DNA from 3 places in the Ruminiclostridium papyrosolvens DSM 2782 genome. Region 3 is predicted to be linked to each of the others. Evidence: predicted binding sites of a transcription regulator. Region 3 holds the regulator's gene; each other region holds the start of a gene.
The links. The regulator NrdR, encoded in region 3, represses ribonucleotide reductase genes. The targets are predictions, from matches to a motif close to CACNANATNTNGTG.

Region 1: a site for NrdR is predicted at 933-946, ahead of P0092_RS10275 (anaerobic ribonucleoside triphosphate reductase). Genes of this name have one in related genera too.
Region 2: a site for NrdR is predicted at 1,072-1,085, ahead of P0092_RS04895 (vitamin B12-dependent ribonucleotide reductase). Genes of this name have one in related genera too.

What each region holds. Positions count from the first base shown of each region.
Region 1 is NZ_CP119677.1:2,198,137-2,200,472, forward strand. It holds gene P0092_RS10265 (ROK family protein) at 1-422, shown strand, start outside; gene P0092_RS10270 (YdbC family protein) at 444-665, shown strand; gene P0092_RS10275 (anaerobic ribonucleoside triphosphate reductase) at 1,163-2,336, shown strand, end outside.
Region 2 is NZ_CP119677.1:1,089,194-1,091,529, forward strand. It holds gene P0092_RS04890 (putative glycoside hydrolase) at 1-963, shown strand, start outside; gene P0092_RS04895 (vitamin B12-dependent ribonucleotide reductase) at 1,138-2,336, shown strand, end outside.
Region 3 is NZ_CP119677.1:3,094,599-3,096,934, reverse strand. It holds gene sigG (RNA polymerase sporulation sigma factor SigG) at 1-594, shown strand, start outside; gene P0092_RS13860 (YlmC/YmxH family sporulation protein) at 689-949, shown strand; gene nrdR (transcriptional regulator NrdR) at 1,041-1,505, shown strand; gene P0092_RS13850 (YifB family Mg chelatase-like AAA ATPase) at 1,722-2,336, shown strand, end outside.

The DNA.
Region 1 (2,336 bases), 900 kb from region 3:
TATCGGGGTCTTCTCTTATTAATCAAACCAAACAACTGGCAGCAGATAATCCGGATTCCATTTTAGGAAAAATGGTTATGAATAATGTTGCACAGATAACTGAATTAACAGTATTTGAAGCTGCGAAGGCCGGTGATGAAATGGCCAAAAAGCTTTGCTCTGAGTTCATTGAGTATTTTGCTGAAGGCTTAACAAACATTGTAAATATATTAATGCCTGAAGTTGTAATAATTGCAGGGCCTATAAGTAAATTGGGAAATACTATTGTAAACCCGTTAGTCGAGCTTTTAAAAGATAGAATATATTCCAAAGAACTTAATCTTCCGGAATTTAAAATGGCTGAGATGGGTAATGCGGGTATTGTAGTAGGTGCGGCTATGTTAGGGTCTTTTAAGGACGAAAAACTTGATGACTTAGTATAAAATTTGGGAGGATTGTTATTTATGGCTGAAATAAAGTTTGAAATAACCGAAAATATTGGTACCTTATCAGAGTCCGGCAAAGGCTGGTACAAGGAATTTAATTTGGTCAGCTGGAATGATAGAGACCCAAAGTATGATATCAGGGATTGGTCTCCGGAGCACGAAAAGATGGGGAAGGGTGTTACACTCACAAGAGAAGAAGTGGTAGAACTGAAGAAACTTTTAAACAGCTTGGACATATAGAAGTTGGGAAATAATAGAGCAAATAAAAGCATAATAACTCGTAAAAACCTATTTTAAGTAGGTTTTTGTATGCTAGATTTTTATTGCATATAGGTTATTATGCTATTTTATTTGCTATTTTTTGCCTGCAATATTATATAGTAAAAAATCAAAACAAAAAACGATATAGGCAGAAAATAAATCTTAATTAAAGCATACAGGCTTACATTTAGATACATCAAAATAATAACTTGTTGACACAATATCTTGAGAGTGATAGTATAATTGCACAACATATTGTTGTGGGAGATGAATACAATACATATTCAAAACATAAAATAAATAAGGTACAACAGCATAAACAAGATGTCCCAAGCTACTGCGATGTTGCTTGTGGTCGTATTTATTGTGCAATTTCCTCTGCACATTTTTATTTGTGCGCATATTTTGCTTTTTGGCAAAAGGAAAAATAATTACTATACTGCAAAAGAAAAAAATTGAGAAGGGTGGCTAGCCACATGATAACCAAAATCAGAAAGCGTGACGGAAGAGAAGTACCATTTAACATTGAAAAAATTGCCAATGCTATTTTTAAGGCAGCTAGTGCTACCGGAGGTAAAGATTACAGGACGGCAATGGAGTTGGCAGAAAGAGTTGCTGATTTCATTGAATCAAGTCTTGACAGAAGGATACCCAGTGTTGAAGAATTACAGGATGCAGTTGAAAAAGTGTTAATTGAGACAGGCCATGCAAAAACGGCCAAGGAGTTCATTTTGTACAGGGCTGACAGAACAAAGGTACGTGAGATGAACACACGCTTAATGAAGGTTTATGAAGAGCTTACTTTCAAAGATGCAAAAGATAATGATTTAAAACGTGAAAACGCAAACATAGACAGTGATACTGCTATGGGAACTATGCTTAAATATGGCTCGGAGGGTGCAAAACAATTCTATGAAATGTATGTACTTAAACCGGAGCATGCGCAAGCACATAATAATGCGGATATACATATACATGACCTGGATTTTTTGACCTTGACTACTACCTGCTGTCAGATAGATATACAGAAGCTGTTTAGAGGTGGTTTCAGTACAGGACACGGATACCTGAGAGAACCAAACGATATCAGCAGCTATTCAGCCTTGGCTTGTATTGCAATCCAGTCAAATCAGAATGATCAGCATGGTGGTCAAAGTATTCCGAATTTTGATTACGGAATGTCAATGGGTGTTGCAAAGACATTTGAAAAGGGATATAAGCAGAATTTAAAGAAATCGTTGGAATTACTCCTCGAAAATGATTTTTCAAAAGAGATTGCAGAAGCCCGTGAAGAAATATATAAAGAATTCGGTATAAGGCCGGCATTAAATAGGATGGAAGCATATGTTAAAGCAGAAAAGAAAATTCTGCTGAAATATATTCCTGATGAGTCCTTGCTTGAAAAGGCTCAGAAATTTGCAGTAAAGAAAACTGAAGAAGAGACTGACAGAATCACATATCAGGCTATGGAAGCATTTGTTCATAACCTTAACACTATGCATAGCAGAGCAGGAGCACAAACGCCTTTCAGTTCCATAAATTACGGGACTGACACTTCTCCGGAAGGACGGCTTGTAGTGAAAAATCTTTTACTGGCTACCGAAGAGGGTCTTGGAAATGGTGAAACTCCAATATTTCCAATACATATAT
Region 2 (2,336 bases), 2.0 Mb from region 3:
AACATGGCTAAAAATACAGAATTGAATACTGTGGTTATTGATATTAAAGAAGACGGTGCCGTAAACTATAGCACAAATGTTGACTTGGTTAAAAAATATGGTAAGCAGGTAAAATTCTATAATCCTAAAGATGTTGTAAAAAAATTCCATGATAACGGAATATATGTAATAGGCAGAATTGTTGTCTTCAAAGACCCTGTTCTGGCTAAAAGCAGAGCGGACCTTGGGGTAAAAGCACCAAGCGGAAAGCTCTGGCTGGAAAACGGTTCAACACCTTGGGCAAACCCTTACATGGAAGAGGTTTGGGACTATAACATAGCAATCGCAAAAGAAGCTATTTCCTATGGCTTTGATGAAATCCAGTTTGACTATGTGAGATTCCCTACAGGCGGTAAAAAATCCTTTAATTTTGGTACAAATGTTCCTGAAAAGTCTCAGGCTATTAACGGATTCCTTGCAAAATCAGATAAAGAGCTTCATCAGAAGCTGGGAGTACCTGTTTCTGCTGACGTATTCGCAATAATTATTGAAAGTAAAATAGATGGAGAGAGTATTGGCCAGAGATTCCAAGAAGTAGGAAAAGATATATACTGCATAAGTCCTATGATTTATCCGTCACACTATGCAAATAACTCGCCTAAGGGAGTAATGGGTAATGGTGTTGGACAGAACATTAATGGCGTTACTTTTACAAAGCCGGATATGGACCCTTATGGAGTAGTTTACAATTCTTTGTTAACTGCAAAGAAGAAAATATCTGAAACTACCGGCTACAACGCAAAATTAAGACCATATATACAGGCATTTACTGCCAGATATTTGCCGGCAGGATATTTCCAGACTTATGGTGCTGAACAGGTTAAACAGCAAATCAAGGCTATTTATGACGCCGGATATGAAGAATGGATTCTTTGGGATCCAAGTAATAAATATCAGGAATCATATTTTCAAAAACAAAAATAATTATTTCCGCACAAAAATGCCTTGCTTCATTTGATAAATGGGGCTGGGCGTTTTTTTTGAATAAATTCGGCAATATTTAGCTATATTGAACATATATAATTAAAGTGATACAATATGTAGTGTCTTTTGAATAATACAAATACAAAATATAGACTAATGAGAGGGGATTTATTGATGAAGTTATCGGATAATGCCGTCAAAGTATTGGAGAAGAGATATCTGGAGAAGGACGAAAATGGGAATTTGCTTGAGGATTGCGACGGGATGTTTCGTCGTGTTGCGAAGGCAATAGCCTCTGCGGATGCCGCATATACCGATGAAAAAGGATTGGCGGCAATTGAACAGGAATTTTATGATATGATGGCTAATCTTGAATTTTTACCTAATTCACCTACTTTGATGAACGCCGGAAGACCATTGGGGCAGTTAAGTGCTTGCTTTGTTCTTCCTGTAGAAGATACTATGGAAGGCATTTTTGAATCCATAAAAAATGCTGCATTAATACATAAAAGCGGCGGAGGAACAGGTTTCAGCTTTTCCAGACTTCGCGCAAAGGGTTCAGCCGTAAATTCAACCGGTGGAGTTGCAAGCGGCCCAATAAGTTTTATGAAGGTTTTTAATGCCGCAACAGAGGCGGTAAAACAGGGAGGAACCAGACGTGGTGCCAACATGGGCATTTTAAGAATTGATCACCCTGATATTATGGAATTTATTTCCTGTAAAAGTGACAACTCAGAAATCACTAATTTTAATTTAAGTGTCGGAATTACTGAGGATTTCATGAAAGCTGTTGAACACAATCTGGAATATGAACTTTTGGACCCCAAGACAAAGGAGCCGGTTGCTAAACTCAACGCCAAAGAAGTATTTGATATAATTGTTGAAATGGCTTGGAAAAACGGGGAGCCGGGTATAATTTTTTTAGATAGGCTTAACCGGGATAATGTAACTCCCAAGCTTGGTGAGATAGAAAGTACAAATCCCTGCGGTGAGCAGCCGCTGTTACCTTATGAGGCATGTAATCTTGGCTCAATTAACCTGTACAATATGATGGATGATTCACATAAGGGCCTTGATTTTGAGAAACTTGAAAATACGGTAAGAAAAGCAGTTCGTTTTCTTGATAATGTAATAGAGGTCAACAAATACCCATTGCCTGAAATAGATAAAATGACAAGAGGCACGAGAAAAATTGGTCTTGGAGTTATGGGGTGGGCAGACACACTCTGTGCTTTGGGCTTAGCCTATAATTCTCAAGCTGCAATTGATTTAGCTGACAAGGTTATGTCCTTTATCAGTGATATTGCTATGAAAGCTTCACAGAATTTGGCCGAATTAAAGGGCGTTTTTCCATTTTATGAGGACAGCATATA
Region 3 (2,336 bases):
GGAGAATATGTAGATGATTTGTTTCAGGTAGGCTGCATAGGTTTAATAAAAGCTATAGATAATTTTGATGTAAGTCAGAATGTCAAGTTCTCAACTTATGCAGTCCCCATGATAATAGGAGAAATCAGAAGGTATCTCAGGGACAATAACTCCATAAGAGTCAGCCGTTCATTGCGAGATATTGCATATAAGGCATTACAGGCAAAGGAGAGGCTTACAACACAAAATTCAAAGGAGCCTACAATCGCAGAACTGGCTCAGGAGCTTCAACTTCCAAAGGAGGATATTGTTTTTGCATTGGATGCGATTCAAGACCCTATATCGTTGTTTGAGTCCGTCTACCATGACGGAGGAGATGCCATTTACGTAATGGACCAGGTCAGTGATGACAAGAATATTGACGAAAATTGGCTTGAAACGATTTCTCTGAAGGAAGCCATGCGTAAACTCAATGATAGGGAAAAACTGATTCTCAATCTCAGATTCTTTGAAGGAAGAACTCAAATGGAAGTTGCAGATGAAATAGGAATCTCTCAAGCACAGGTATCAAGGCTTGAAAAGACAGCATTAATGCATATGAAGAAGTACATTTAACAAATGAACAACTAAATATTTCATATCAAAAAAATTAGGACATATAATGATTAATATATGTCCTAATTTTTTTATAGATTGCGGAGGTCAATATATGAGAAGAGCAAGCAGCCTGAAGGAGAAGGAAGTTATAAATGTTTCGGATGGTACACGACTGGGAATGGTCTCAGATGTTGAAATAAACCTGAATGAAGGAAGAATAGAGGGTATAGTAGTACCGATACCGGGTAAATGGTTTGGTCTGTTCGGAAAGGACAATGAATACATAATTCCATGGGAAAGCATAATAAAGGTTGGTGACGAAATAATACTGGTTGAAATGAATGAGAATATTGTCAGAAAGTTTTTAGAATGATAGTAGCTGTAGGTATACAAATATTATCAAATAAGGTAAAATGGAATCAGCATAAAAAACACTTGCTTTTACAACAGGAGGATAAAAACAAATGAAGTGTCCCTTTTGCGGTTTTATAGAAGATAAGGTCATTGATTCCAGACCTACAGACGAAGGCTCTGCTATAAGAAGAAGACGTGAATGTACAAAATGCAACAGAAGATTTACCACATATGAGAAGGTTGAAAGTTTACCACTTATGGTAATAAAAAAAGATAAGTCAAGACAGCCCTTTGATAGGGATAAACTAATGAACGGACTCTTGAGAGCATGTGAGAAAAGGCCTGTTTCTATAAATGATTTGGAAAAAATGGTAGAAAATATCGAATCACAACTGCATAATTCACTTCAAAGGGAAGTAACTACAGAAGACATTGGGGAAATGGTTATGTCAAAGCTCAAAGCTATGGACGAAGTTGCTTACGTAAGATTTGCATCTGTTTACAGGCAATTCAAGGATATAAATACTTTCATGGACGAGCTCAGAAAGCTTCTTAGAGATGAAAAAATAGAATAGTCTATATAAAAAATACAGCCCATTCACTTTTATTGAATGGGCTTTTTGACTTTATTTAAATTATATGGTAAAATTTCATTTAAATGATATCATTTCTTGTAATTTCTTAGTATTTTTTCAAAAATTGGTAAGGCTTCTAATTAAAATTCTTAAGTTATATTCTAAAGCGTTTTACATCTGAAATTTCTAAAAAAATTAAATGAGAGGATCTTTTATATGGTCTCAAAGGTAAAGAGCTGTGCCCTTTTGGGTATTGACGGCTGTATTGTTGACGTTGAAACGGATATAAGCAATGGTATACCCAATTTTGACGTAGTAGGACTTGGCGATATGGCAGTGAGAGAATCACGTGAGCGGGTCAGAGCTGCTATTAAGAACAGCGGTATGGATTTTCCCGTAAGGAGAATAACAATAAATCTTGCTCCTGCAAGTCTGCGGAAGGGAGGATCAATGTATGACGTTTCCATTGCAGTAGGAATACTTGTAGCTTCGGATATAATAAAAAATACTGACCTTTCGTCGTACATGTTCTTAGGAGAACTTTCTCTGGACGGAAGTATAAAACCTATAGATGGGATTATATCAATGGTTTGCTGTGCAGCTGCAAATAACATAAAAAATATATTTGTACCTGAAACAAATTCGGATGAAGCAGCAGTATTCAGCAGTGTAAACATTTTACCGGTAAAATGCCTTAATGATATTATAAAGCACCTGAATGGAGATAGCATTATTCTATCCTACTTTACGAACGTGGACAGCATATTTATGCATAATACTAAGGATAGCTTGGATTTTTGTGATGTAAAGGGGCAGGCAAGTTTAAAGAGG